Regions from separate parts of the Vibrio sp. 1978 genome, predicted to be linked through region 1. Evidence: predicted binding sites of a transcription regulator. Region 1 holds the regulator's gene; the other holds the start of a gene.
The links. Region 1 encodes PurR, which represses purine synthesis genes. Its sites were predicted from a motif close to TNANGNAAACGTTTNCNTNA; they were not measured.
Positions count from the first base shown of each region.

Region 2: a site for PurR is predicted at 1,823-1,842, ahead of R8N49_RS02920 (NupC/NupG family nucleoside CNT transporter). Genes of this name have one in related genera too.

Region 1 covers NZ_JAWPOP010000003.1:318,108-324,898, reverse strand. Annotated here, with positions in the region: gene R8N49_RS05230 (alpha/beta fold hydrolase) at 1-494, shown strand, start outside; gene R8N49_RS05225 (DUF2007 domain-containing protein) at 526-846, opposite strand; gene R8N49_RS05220 (TVP38/TMEM64 family protein) at 867-1,553, opposite strand; gene R8N49_RS05215 (TfoX/Sxy family DNA transformation protein) at 1,668-2,258, opposite strand; cyclic di-GMP riboswitch class I at 2,375-2,464, opposite strand; gene purR (HTH-type transcriptional repressor PurR) at 2,752-3,756, opposite strand; gene torD (molecular chaperone TorD) at 4,225-4,872, opposite strand; gene torR (two-component system response regulator TorR) at 5,139-5,849, shown strand; gene elyC (envelope biogenesis factor ElyC) at 5,922-6,707, opposite strand.
Region 2 covers NZ_JAWPOP010000002.1:208,295-215,085, forward strand. Annotated here, with positions in the region: gene prfC (peptide chain release factor 3) at 1-750, shown strand, start outside; gene R8N49_RS02910 (DUF5363 domain-containing protein) at 845-1,042, shown strand; gene R8N49_RS02915 (TatD family hydrolase) at 1,029-1,802, shown strand; gene R8N49_RS02920 (NupC/NupG family nucleoside CNT transporter) at 2,007-3,290, shown strand; gene R8N49_RS02925 (hypothetical protein) at 3,649-3,783, opposite strand; gene deoC (deoxyribose-phosphate aldolase) at 3,874-4,650, shown strand; gene deoA (thymidine phosphorylase) at 4,748-6,076, shown strand; gene R8N49_RS02940 (phosphopentomutase) at 6,145-6,791, shown strand, end outside.

The DNA of each region.
Region 1 (6,791 bases):
ACCTTGCTGAATTGTCATCAGAGCGCGTACGTTCGATGGTGCTCGGCGGTGCTGTCACAAGGCTTAACACTCGTTCTCAGATATTAGTGAAATTAGGTAATTTTTGTAAGCATATCCTACCGTACATGTGGCTCTACAAACTGTTCGCTTATATTGTTATGCCTCAAAGAAGCCAACGAGAATCTCGCCACCTTTTTATTCGCGAAGCCAAGAAGCTTTGCCAAAAAGAATTTAAACGTTGGTTTATTCTTGCTGCTGATGTAAATCCGTTAATGAAATATTTTAAAGATCGAGAGTTACCCATTCCGACTCTCTACTTAATGGGCGACAGGGATTACATGTTTATTAAACCTGTCAAAGAAATGGTTGCAGCACATAAACTCAGCATTCTACGAGAAATCCCGAATTGTGGTCATGTATGCAATGTAGAGCGTCCAGAAGACTTCAATCAACACTCCATCGAGTTTATTAAACAGCAAGCTGTATGTGCTTAGAACTGAGTACATCCACTGAATAGGAGAGCCGCTATAGCTCTCCTAGTTGATATCCACATTGCCAACATGCACCAAATTGCCCTTCGTTTATTTCATGACATTTTGGGCATTGCCAATCTTGATACTCATGCCTATCGGATTGTTTTCGATATGTTTTTACTATTTCTTCAGCTTTCATCTTTTGTGCAGTGTCAAAAAGCCACACATAAGGATCGGTATCATCACCAAACGGCAGTTCTCCTTTTAAGCCGAAAATACCTTCTCCACGAACTTCACAGTAAATTTGTTCCACTTTAAGCAGCTCACATACAATGTGTGCTTCTGCTGGGTTTTTAGCGATAAATATTTTCATCAATACACCCACTTCACCAATTACGAGTTTTGCTGACTTGGTGTCGGCCTTACTTTATTCATAACCCATTTAGTGATGATTGGAAATAGTCCCAATAGCGCAAAAGACGCTAATACTGCGGGTGAAACAATGCCCGATAGGCTTTCAATTGTTGCTAATTGAGTACCTGCATTCAGATATACGGCTGTGCCTGGCAGCATACCTATTTGGCTAGTGAGATAAAATCTACCTATAGACATCGGTGTTAAGCCCATCAGTAAGTTGATTAGAAAGAAAGGGAATACAGGGATTAGACGCAAGGAAAATAGATAAAAAGCTCCGTCTTTTTCAACACCTTGATTAATTGCGTTGAGTTTATTTCCGAATTTGTTTTGTACCCAGTCACGCAATAAGTATCGGCTGCTCAAGAAGGCCAGTGTTGCCCCCATAGTGCTAGCGAAAGAAACAAGTAGCAAGCTTGTCCAAAAACCAAATAAGGCTGCACCAAGTAAGGTGACTACTGCCGCTCCTGGGATAGAAAAAGCGGTAATTGCAATGTAGGTAAAAAAGTAAATCGCAGCCGAGAATACAAAATTCTGATCGATGTATGTAGTTAGTGCTTCTTGTTGGGCTTTTGCATTCTCTAAGGTTAAATACTGGCCAAAGTTAATACCTAAAAAGACGATAGCCGCTAGTAGGATGAGACCTAATATCAGTTTCTTATTCATAATTTTGATTCCAATTTGGGATATATGTAATAAGACAGTAGGAAAACCGAAAAAATTTCACAAAAAAACCGCAGATTAGACTGCGGTTTTACAAGATAGTTTTTAGGCCGACTTTTATTGGAGGCCGTTCATCAACTCATCTCGGCGAGCTTGAGGTACCACACTCCAATGAGTGCCGTTGATAGCACCTTCTAGTGCCCATAGCAACTCAATGTTGACGGTTGCAGAGTGCGTATCTCTTATCGCTTTATAGGCGTTAAGCGCACCTTCCTCTTCAAGCTTCTCTACGGATTCGATGCCGGCTTTTTTTAGCATGCGCTCGGTAGCCAGTCGTAAGTTAGGCAAATCTTTCAAACGGTTAGGCTTTGTACTTGCTTGCTGTTCTTTCTCAAGCTTTGCCTTTTTCAATGATTGATTCGCTACTTCGATTAAGCGTTCGCTTGATTCCCATAAATCGCTGGAAATAGCGTAGTACTTTGTAACGACTGGGAAGCCACGTTTTTTATAAACGTAAGGCTTTAGCCCTTGTTTCTCGAAGTCAGATGAAGTTTTTTGGTCTGCTCTGATATGAAGCTGATTGTTTACCACTAGTGCAAACATTGTTTCATCAGCGAATAGTCCGAAGCCACCAAACATTGAGCGCGACTTGATATTACCAAGTGCCTCAAATAGCTTCATAGAGTCTTTGAGTATCGGTTTATCCATGTTTTGTTATCTCGGTGTAATTAATATTACGCCACCAAAAGTCAGGTCCGAGAGAGTAGCAAACATGCGTAAAAACAATGTCATTACAGAGTAAAGTCATTGCTTACACACTTGCCATCGGTAACCCCGCTACCTTCCATATCGTAATATGGTTCAGGCCGGAGGCTTTGCGTCCCACTCTTTCGAATGGTTTGCCCTGTGCGTGACACAATGAGCATACTTCTTATATTGAATTAACATCACGGTTTAGCGTTAAAAATGTGATTTTGGTTCAATAAAAATGATAGATTGAATGCTCTATTTTGCATATGGAAAGGTGCAAATTGGCCTTTGAAAAGGAGTTCTTAATATATATTACATTTATATAAAACAGGGAGTTAACGTTAGTCAATTGTTATTAGAGCGGTGTGAAGTATTAGAGAATGCTTAATTTTTCCAAAAAAATAAGCGCCCCTGTAGAGCGCTTATTTAACACGGTTAAATACAGTAAAATTTAGTTCATTTTTTTCACAGTATTTCGAATTACAAGCTCAGGTTGCATTTCGAAAATTCGTTTTTCGTGTTCTTTATCTTTGATACGCTCAAGTAGAATTTCGAATGCATTTTTACCAACACGACGTTTAGGTTGGTGGATAGTCGTTAGCGGTGGAGAGAAGTATTCTGCAAGCTCGATGTTGTCGTAGCCGATCACTGAAATATCTTCAGGAATTTTGATCCCGTTTTGTTGCAAGCGGCTCATTAGGCCTAGAGCCATTGTGTCGTTAAAACAGAATACCGCCGTCGGGCGCTTGTCCATTGCGGTAATTTTATCTGCAACTAATACGGCCGTATCACATTCAAAGTTACCTTCAAGGATCCAGTCTTCATTTACAGCTAGGTTCGCTTCGCTCATTGCGCGACGGAAACCTGCAATGCGCTCTTGGCAAGCAAGCTTTTCAAAATGACCGCTTAGACAAGCGATATCCGTATGGCCATTGTCAATCAGATGTTTGGTTGCAATGTAGCCACCTTCTTCTGAGTTATCCATGATCTTGTCTGCTTGTGAGCTCTCTGGGCCCCAATCCATGACCACTTTAGGAATGTCCGCATGACGGTCAAGCATCTCTTTTAGTTCTTCGGTTAAGTCAGAACACATCACTAGGATGCCATCAACGCGCTTTTCAGCCAGCATACGAATGTAATCGCGTTGTTTTTCGTAAATCCCGCCTGTGTTACATAAAATCAGAGTATAGCCTTGGCGGTAACAGTAGCTCTCAACGCCATCAATCACTTCTGAGAAAAATAGGTTAGTTGATTGAGTTACTAACATGCCAATCGTACGAGTTGAGTTGCATTTTAGGCTGCGTGCAACGGCACTTGGCGCGTAATTCAGCTCGTCAACGGCTTTCATTACTTTTTCTTGCGTTGCTTCTGCAACGAAACGCGTTTTATTGATAACGTGCGAAACTGTCGTAGTGGAAACGCCGGCTAAGCGAGCAACGTCTTTTATCGTGGCCATAAATGGTGTCCTGTATCGAGCTACTGAAATATGTCGTATTGGATGTACCTGATGCTCTAATGGTTTCACACCTAGCAATCTAAAATTGGCGCTAAGTGTCTCGGCAGCGGTTGATCCAAGTGCGACAAAAGGGTGCGTAGCAGCATCGGTCGATGAATTTTATCTTTTTTCTATCTGATGAGAAATTGCCATCAACCTGTTAAGAAAACACAAAAACCGCTATATTTCAGCGGTTTACATATAAATCATATTTAATCGTTTGCGCTCACATTTTAGCCCTATGTGGACTGACTAGCAATGTTTTCAGCAAGAGATTTGTGTATTTGAAGTCACATTTTGACTGCTAAATAACCAAGCGTCTTTGCGCTAAGTTAAGGCAAACGAATATTATACCCAAGTTACTTACAATTGGTCACTTTCAGGCATACAGGAAGCCCGATAGGCAGGCTCCCTAAAAATAGGCGGCAATTATTCACCAAGAAGGTAGGCGCTGTCTAGTTTACAAAATGCAACTAATAGTTTCGCGACACTCGAGTAAAATCCAAATTCGTCGAATTTTTTACATTTGTCTGAAAACTGAGGTAACCAAGACATCAATTGTTGCTGGATAAAGTCGTTTTGTTTAACGAAGGCTTCTTCCATGTGTTTTTCTTGTTCAAGCTCGTTTGAGCGGATAATCATGTTCCCGAGAAAGTCGAGCTCAACGGCTAAGTGATCCGCAGGTTCCTTTAGGTTTTCGTCTACTTGAACGCCAAATTCAGCCATCAACTTTTCCATTTCCTCAGCTGGCTTGTCATTCAGTAAACCTGATTCACCAATGTACATGGATGCGTAAGGAAGAGCGCCGTATTTTTCTGTCTTCAAAAACAGTTCACAAAAGTCAGCTGCAAGCTCTAGTTGTGCATCTTCACGATCTTGTAACCGATTCAATGCATCAACTAGGCTATCAACAGCTGGTTTCAGCGACTCATTTTCACCTAAACCTGCGAGAAAACTGCGAATTTCAACACTGTGATAGGCTTCCAATTCTTTCTCTGTTAGTTCTTTTGCGAACAAGCTCGAAAACCACCAGTAAATTTCAGCGCGTTTTTCATTAAAAGCTTTCACTTCTTGCATTTTGGGCTCCTGAATGATGCTTCAAGTCATGCATCACAAAGTCAATTAGGGATATCCCCTAAGTGTAATCAATTAAAATGAATAGCAGTAACTATAATTGTTATGTTTTATGGTCAAAAATGACCGTTTATTAATAGCAATGGGCAAGCTTGTTTTGAATCAATAAAAACGCTAAATCTTGCGTTTTAATGTATCTATGACTAGAAATGTTACTAGTTATGAATAGAATACGTCTTGGATAATAAGAAGACAGAAAAGTGGTGTAAATGAGCTATCACGTATTAGTCGTAGAAGATGATGTTGTAACTCGTAGTAAGCTTGCGGGATATTTCCAAAATGAGGGCTACCAAGTCAGCGAAGCAGAGAGTGGCGCAGAAATGCGTGAAGTTTTGCAAGCGGGCGATGTAGACCTGATCATGCTGGATATTAACCTGCCTGGTGAAGACGGCCTGATGCTTACTCGTGAGTTACGTAGCCAATCGGATATTGGTATCATATTAGTAACAGGACGCACGGATAGCATTGATAAAATCGTAGGCCTAGAAATGGGTGCTGACGATTATGTGACAAAACCTTTTGAACTGAGAGAGCTGTTAGTTCGCGTTAAAAACTTGCTGTGGCGTATTTCAGCAGCGCGCAGTGGCAGATCGAAAGCGAATGAAACCAGTGAAGAGCACATTGTGCGCTTTGGGGAGTGGACATTCGACATTCAACGTCGCGCACTTAGCCGCAACGGTGAGCCAGTAAAACTAACTAAAGCAGAGTATGAACTTTTGGTGGCATTATCGTCTTACCCTAACCAGGTGTTAAGTCGTGAGCGTATTTTGAACATGATCAGCCATCGAGTGGATGCGCCGAATGACCGCACCATTGATGTTCTTATTCGACGTATGCGCGCAAAAATGGAGTTCGATCCTAAGAACCCACAGATTTTTGTAACGGTACACGGCGAAGGCTATATGTTTGCTGGTGACTAGTTGGAACATAACTCAATCGTAAAAAGAAAAAGGAGAGCTTCGGCTCTCCTTTTTTGTGGCTTCAAGATAATACTAGTTTGCTTCAACCATTGGTGTTTGGCCGACAGTATCACGCAACCTTTGCCAAATACTGCCCAAGTACTCATGCCAATAAAGCTCTGTTTGTTCTAAGTAACGCGCTTTAGGTGAGTATTTATCCCAAGGTTGACTGATTTCGCTAATAGCTAAGAAGTTGGTCGGGGCTGGGATTGGTTTAATGCCTGCTGCGTTGAACTCATACAATGCACGGCTCATGTGACTCGCAGAAGTGACTAACACAATCTCCTTTTGTTGAACGAATGCAGCCGCTTGACGCGCCTCTTCCCACGTATCTTTCGCATCTTCTAATAAAATGATATCGGATTTCGCGACTCCCAACGCAAGGGCAACGTTCGCCATCATTCGCGCGTGGCTAATTTCAGATCCGCCAGCATAGCCGGATAAGATTAATTTCGCGCCTGGATACATTCTTAAAATACGAATGCCCTCAGTTAAGCGCATTAATGCTGCACGGCTTAACTGCGAGGTGGGTGGAATTTCGTCATCGATAACATGACCATTCCCTAAAACCATCACGTAGTCGATGGTGCCAGAAACTGGCAAAAAGGCTTTATGCTCTCGCTCTAACGGCATAAGAAGCTTGGTTGAAACAGGTTGGAAGGCAACAAGAAAAATGCCAACAAAAGAGAATAGAACAACGAAGCAGCCAGTTTTACGTTTTGTAGTAAAACTAATGAGAGCAAGACCCAACAAGCCTATCAGCAGCAATGCCGGAAGGGGCATAAGCATGGCTGACACTACTTTTTTCAGCTCAAACATACATAAATAGTCCGAAAAAACATCAATTGATAATAAAAATGAGGGTATCCCTCTTTATTCCTGCTTTCCTTGTGCCAGAATAGC
Region 2 (6,791 bases), on a different contig from region 1:
ACTCGTCAAGCGGTTGAACGTGAAGTTGAAGCGACTGAAGAGAAGTTCTCTGGTTTCGTATTTAAGATCCAAGCGAACATGGACCCAAAACACCGCGACCGTATCGCATTCATGCGTATTGTATCGGGCACTTACACGCAAGGTATGAAGATGAACCACGTTCGTCTTGGCAAGCAAGTGAGTATCTCTGATGCAGTAACCTTTATGGCTGGTGACCGTGCACGTGCAGAACACGCTTACGCCGGTGACATCATTGGTCTACACAACCACGGTACTATTCAGATTGGTGATACCTTTACGCAAGGTGAATCATTGAAGTTCTCTGGTATTCCGAACTTCGCTCCGGAACTATTCCGTCGTATTCGCCTGAAAGATCCACTAAAGCAGAAGCAGCTTCTCAAAGGTTTGGTTCAGCTATCAGAAGAAGGTGCGGTACAGGTATTCCGTCCTCTACAGAACAACGATCTGATCGTTGGTGCCGTTGGTGTACTTCAGTTTGATGTTGTTGTGGCTCGTTTGAAGTCTGAGTATAACGTTGAAGCGATTTATGAAGGCATTAACGTTGCAACTGCGCGTTGGGTTGAGTGTGGTGATGCGAAGAAACTGGATGAGTTCCAACGCAAGAATCAAGCGAACTTAGCATTGGATGGTGGTGATAACCTAACGTATATCGCTCCAACAATCGTTAACTTAAACTTAGCGAAAGAGCGTTTCCCGGACGTTGATTTCCGTGCGACGCGTGAGCACTAATTTGCGCGGTTAGGGTAAGCCTTAACGCAAACTAGATTTTAAAACGCCCTTGGCTATAAACTTAGCCAAGGGCGTTTTTATATAAGGATAAGATATGAACTGGTTTAAACGTGGGCTAAAGCGTTACGACAATTGGTGTAAAGAAATGGGGTTAACCCCCGATCAGAAACGCAGTTGCGTCCCATATCGAAAAGACCCTGCCCACCAAGCTGAAGAGAAGAGTGAAGCCCAACGATCTTCTGATTTCCCGCCCGAAGATACAGATAAAAAACGTCAAGATGAAGCTCTTTGATACGCACTGCCACTTTGATTTTGATGTGTTTCAAGATGACTTTGCGCATCAACTTGAGCTTGCTCAAACGCAAGGCGTCGCAAGAATTTTGATTCCTTCCGTCGGTCCGCAAAACTGGGCTCGTATTCAAACTTTGGCAGAGCAACATGCCAATTTGTATTATGCGCTCGGCTTTCATCCGTATTTTCTTGAAGATAACGTTGAGCAGCACCTTACAGAGCTAGAAGGCTATCTAAATCAAAAAGGGCAGCAGTGCGTGGCAATAGGAGAGTGTGGTTTAGATTTTGCCATTGATGTTGATCCACAGTTGCAAGAAAAGATACTTGAAGTTCAATTTGAGCTGGCTAGACGCTTCGAGCTCCCAGTTATTTTACATAGCCGAAAAGCGCACAATCGCCTCATTCAAATGGTGAAAGCGGCGAATCTCCCTAGAGGTGGTGTACTACACGCTTTTTCTGGGAGTTATCAGCAAGCCATGGAGTGGGTCAAATTAGGTTTTTTTATCGGTGTAGGAGGAACGATTACCTACCCAAGAGCCAAGAAAACACGCGACGCAATTCAAAAATTACCACTCGAAAACCTAGTAATCGAAACAGACGCACCAGATATGCCTATACTTGGATATCAAGGGGAGTCAAATCACCCAGCCAAACTCATTCACGTCTTTAATGAGCTCGTAGAGTTGCATAACGGCCGAAAGCAATCGATTGCCTCTCAACTGTGGAAAAATAGCAATTTTGCTTTCTCGATATGTGAATAAAATCTAAAGATGTGGTTTGAAATCGAAAACGTTTTCCTGCTTATTGTGAATTAACTCACAAAGCTGGTTGAATCAATCATGAATCTTATAGGAAAGTGTGAGGCTGGCATTACTTTAATTGATTCTGCATGAGTATAATTGCCCCCGCTTTATAGCTCCATTTTGTAACACGCCAATAAATAACTTATAAGGAAGTCATAAACTATGAGCCTGTTTATGAGCCTAATCGGTATGGTAGTGCTTCTTGCGATTGCAGTGGCATTTTCTAACAACCGAAAAGCTATCAACTTTAGAACTGTGGGTGGCGCATTCGCTATCCAATTCGCATTAGGTGCATTTGTTCTGTATGTACCTTGGGGCCGTGATCTACTAAACGGTTTCTCTTCAGGTGTTTCTAACGTTATCAACTACGGTAACGATGGTTCATCATTCCTGTTCGGTGGTCTTGTTTCTGACAAGATGTTCGAAGTATTCGGCGGCGGCGGTTTCATCTTCGCATTCCGTGTTCTTCCTACACTGATCTTCTTCTCTGCACTGATTTCAGTTCTTTACTACATTGGCGTTATGCAATGGGTTATCAAGATTCTTGGTGGCGCACTACAAAAAGCGCTAGGCACTTCTCGTGCGGAATCAATGTCAGCGGCAGCTAACATTTTCGTAGGTCAAACTGAGGCACCTCTAGTTGTTCGCCCATTCGTTCCAAAAATGACTCAATCAGAGCTATTCGCGGTAATGTGTGGTGGTCTAGCTTCTGTTGCTGGTGGTGTACTAGCTGGTTACGCATCTATGGGTGTTCCACTAGAGTACCTAGTTGCGGCATCATTCATGGCAGCACCAGGTGGTCTACTGTTCGCTAAAATCCTTCACCCAGAGACTGACCAGCCTCACGAAAGTATCGAAGAAGCGATGGACGGCGGTGACGACAAACCAGTTAACGTAATCGACGCAGCTGCGGGCGGTGCGGCTTCTGGTCTACAACTTGCGCTTAACGTAGGTGCAATGCTAATCGCATTCGTTGGTCTAATCGCGCTAATCAACGGTATGCTAGGTGGCATCGGTGGTTGGTTCGGCATGCCAGAACTAACACTAGAGCTAATCCTAGGTTACGCGTTCTCTCCACTAGCATTCCTAATCGGTGTTCCATGGGCAGAAGCTGTAACAGCTGGTTCATTCATCGGTCAGAAAATCGTAGTGAACGAATTCGTTGCTTACTTGAACTTCACACCATATCTAGGTGAAAACGCTCAAGTAATCGCGGCAACTGGTGAAGTAATGTCTGAGAAGACAACAGCTATCATCTCATTCGCACTATGTGGTTTCGCGAACCTTTCTTCTATCGCGATTCTACTTGGTGGTCTAGGTAGCCTTGCACCAAACCGTCGTAGTGACATCGCTCGCATGGGTGTTAAAGCAGTTCTTGCAGGTACGTTGTCTAACCTTATGGCAGCGACAATTGCAGGCTTCTGCTTAAGCCTTGCAGCACTATAATTAGAATCGGTTCTTAATATATAGACGCCGTTTTACATCATGCCCTGTAGCAAGAGATTGCTGCGGGGCATTTTTCGTTTTTCGGGCTCCAAAATTTCATCGGGTGTTTGCCTTAGTCGAGGTATTACGCAGTCAATGGAATAGGGGCTAGGAAATTTTGAGATACAAACCGTTTGCGCTCTATTTGGTGCTACAGTTTTGCGGTGAAACTCTATAATGTATTAATCACAGGATAGTGGTTAAGCTTGATTCTTAATCACGTAATGAATATTACATAATCGATGGGCAAATGAATTGCCCTGCAATATCAGATCTAATAGGCGTTTTGCTTTGTGATGTGATATTAAAGACACCGCAATCATAGATTGTTGTGCCATAGGCCAAACTGGTACTGTGCGGTGACAAGGATAGCAATTGGCATATGATAAATTTTCGCTGTATATGCCGAGTCTTCAGGGAACCAAGTCCGTTCATTAATAGACTGTTTAGCCATTTACTCACATTGTCTCGACTTGTTGATTATAGTTAAAGACGTGATGTAAGGCTGAGTAGTGAATTTTTTGAATATTGATCGGAGATAGAAATGAGCGATTTAAAAGCAGCAGCGCTACGTGCACTTAAACTTATGGACCTAACTACGTTGAATGACGATGACACTGATGCAAAAGTGATCTCACTATGTCATGACGCGAAAACAGCAGTAGGCAACACAGCTGCAATTTGTATTTACCCTCGCTTTATTCCTATTGCTAAGAAGACACTTCGTGAGCAAGGTACGCCAGAGGTTCGTATTGCAACAGTAACGAACTTCCCACATGGTAACGACGACATTGAAATCGCAGTTGCTGAAACAAAAGCGGCGGTTGCTTACGGTGCAGACGAAGTTGACGTAGTTTTTCCTTACCGAGCGCTAATGGCGGGTGATGAGAAAGTAGGCTTCGAACTAGTTAAGCAATGTAAAGAAGCTTGTGGTGACATTCTTCTTAAAGTGATCATCGAAACAGGTGAACTAAAAGAAGAAGCACTAATCAAGAAAGCATCTCAAATCTGTATTGAAGCAGGTGCTGACTTCATTAAAACTTCAACTGGTAAAGTGCCAGTAAACGCAACACCAGAATACGCTCGCATGATGCTTGAAGTTATTCGCGACATGGGGGTTGCAGAAACTGTTGGTTTCAAACCAGCAGGTGGTGTGCGCACTGCTGAAGACGCAGCAGCATACCTAGCAATGGCTGACGAAATCCTAGGTGACAACTGGGTTGATGCTCGTCACTACCGTTTTGGTGCGTCTAGCCTGCTAACCAACCTACTAAATACATTAGAAGTATCGGACGACGTCGCTGATCCAACAGCGTACTAATTTCAATAATACGTCTGAACGGTAGCACCTAAACGGGTGCTACCACACCTCTTCTATCCTACTACAACCATGGCTCAAAAGAGCTTGGGAGGCACTAATGTATTTACCACAAGAAATCATTCGTAAAAAACGTGACGGCGAAGTCCTAACCGCCGACGAAATCAACTTCTTTATTCAAGGCGTAGCGAACAACACGGTATCTGAAGGTCAGATTGCGGCGTTTGCTATGACGATTTTCTTTAATGAAATGACCATGGATGAGCGCATCGCCTTAACGTGTGCGATGCGTGATTCGGGCATGGTTATCGACTGGAGCCACATGAACTTCGGTGGTCCAATTGTCGACAAACACTCAACCGGTGGTGTGGGTGACGTAACTTCTTTAATGCTTGGCCCAATGGTGGCAGCGTGTGGCGGTTTCGTACCTATGATCTCTGGCCGCGGTCTTGGTCATACAGGCGGTACGCTGGATAAACTTGAATCTATCCCTGGTTACAACATTACGCCGAGCAACGATGTTTTTGGTCAAGTAACCAAAGACGCTGGTGTGGCGATCATCGGTCAAACTGGTGACCTTGCTCCTGCGGATAAGCGTGTTTACGCGACTCGTGATATTACCGCAACGGTAGACAATATCTCCCTGATTACGGCGTCGATCCTTTCTAAGAAACTGGCGGCGGGTCTGGAATCGCTAGTGATGGACGTAAAAGTGGGTTCAGGTGCATTTATGCCAACTTACGAAGCGTCTGAAGAGCTAGCAAAATCAATCGTTGCGGTAGCAAACGGTGCTGGCACTAAGACTACGGCAATTCTTACGGACATGAACCAAGTATTGGCGTCTTCAGCGGGTAACGCAGTAGAAGTTCGTGAAGCGGTTCGTTTCTTAAAGGGTGAATACCGTAATCCTCGTCTACTTGAAGTGACCATGGCTTCATGTGCTGAAATGTTAGTACTTGGCAAGCTTGCTGAGAACACAGAAGACGCACGCGCAAAACTGATGGAAGTGCTGGATAACGGCAAAGCGGCTGAGTGCTTCGGCAAGATGGTTGCCGGTTTAGGCGGCCCTGCGGACTTCGTAGAAAACTACGACAACTACTTAGAAAAAGCAGCAATCATTAAGCCAGTTTACGCAACAGAAACGGGCATTGTCTCTGCAATGGATACACGTGCTATCGGCATGGCTGTGGTTGCTATGGGTGGTGGTCGTCGTGTTGCTACTGATGAAATCGACTACGCAGTTGGTTTCGACGAGTTCATCCGCCTAGGTGAGGTCGCAGACAGTGATAAACCTCTTGCGGTCATCCACGCTCGCACTGAAGAGCAATGGGAAGAAGCGGCAAAAGCACTGCGCAGTGCAATCAAAGTAGGTGGTGAATACACACCAACTCCAGAGGTTTACCGCCAAATTCGTGCAGAAGATATCTAATAGAACAAGTAATTACACAAGGCCTACTCAACCATAATAAAAAGCCGAGTGGGCCTAAGGAACGAGCAATGAAAAGAGCATTTATTTTAGTACTAGACTCATTCGGTATCGGTGCAACTGCCGATGCTAAAGAATTTGGTGATGTAGGTTCAGACACACTAGGTCACATCGCTGACCAATGTGACAAAGGCTTAGCAGATAACGACAATCGCCAAGGTGCACTTCGCCTTCCAAATCTATCGAAACTTGGTTTGGCAATGGCGCATAAAGAATCGACAGGTCGCTTCGCACCTGGACTAGACGCAGACGCTGAAATCATTGGTGCATACGGTCATGCAGCAGAGCTTTCTTCAGGTAAAGACACGCCGTCTGGTCACTGGGAAATCGCAGGTGTGCCTGTTCTGTTTGACTGGGGTTACTTCACTGACAAAGCAAACAGCTTCCCGAAAGAATTGACTGACCGCATTCTTGAGCGTGCAGGTCTTGACGGTTTCCTAGGTAACTGTCACGCGTCTGGTACTCAAGTTCTTGACGATCTTGGTGAAGAGCACATGAAGACTGGCAAACCAATCTTCTACACGTCTGCTGACTCTGTATTCCAAATCGCATGTCACGAAGAGACTTTCGGTCTAGACCGTCTACTAGAGCTTTGCCAAATCGCACGTGAAGAGCTAGAAGATTACAACATTGGTCGTGTTATCGCGCGCCCATTCGT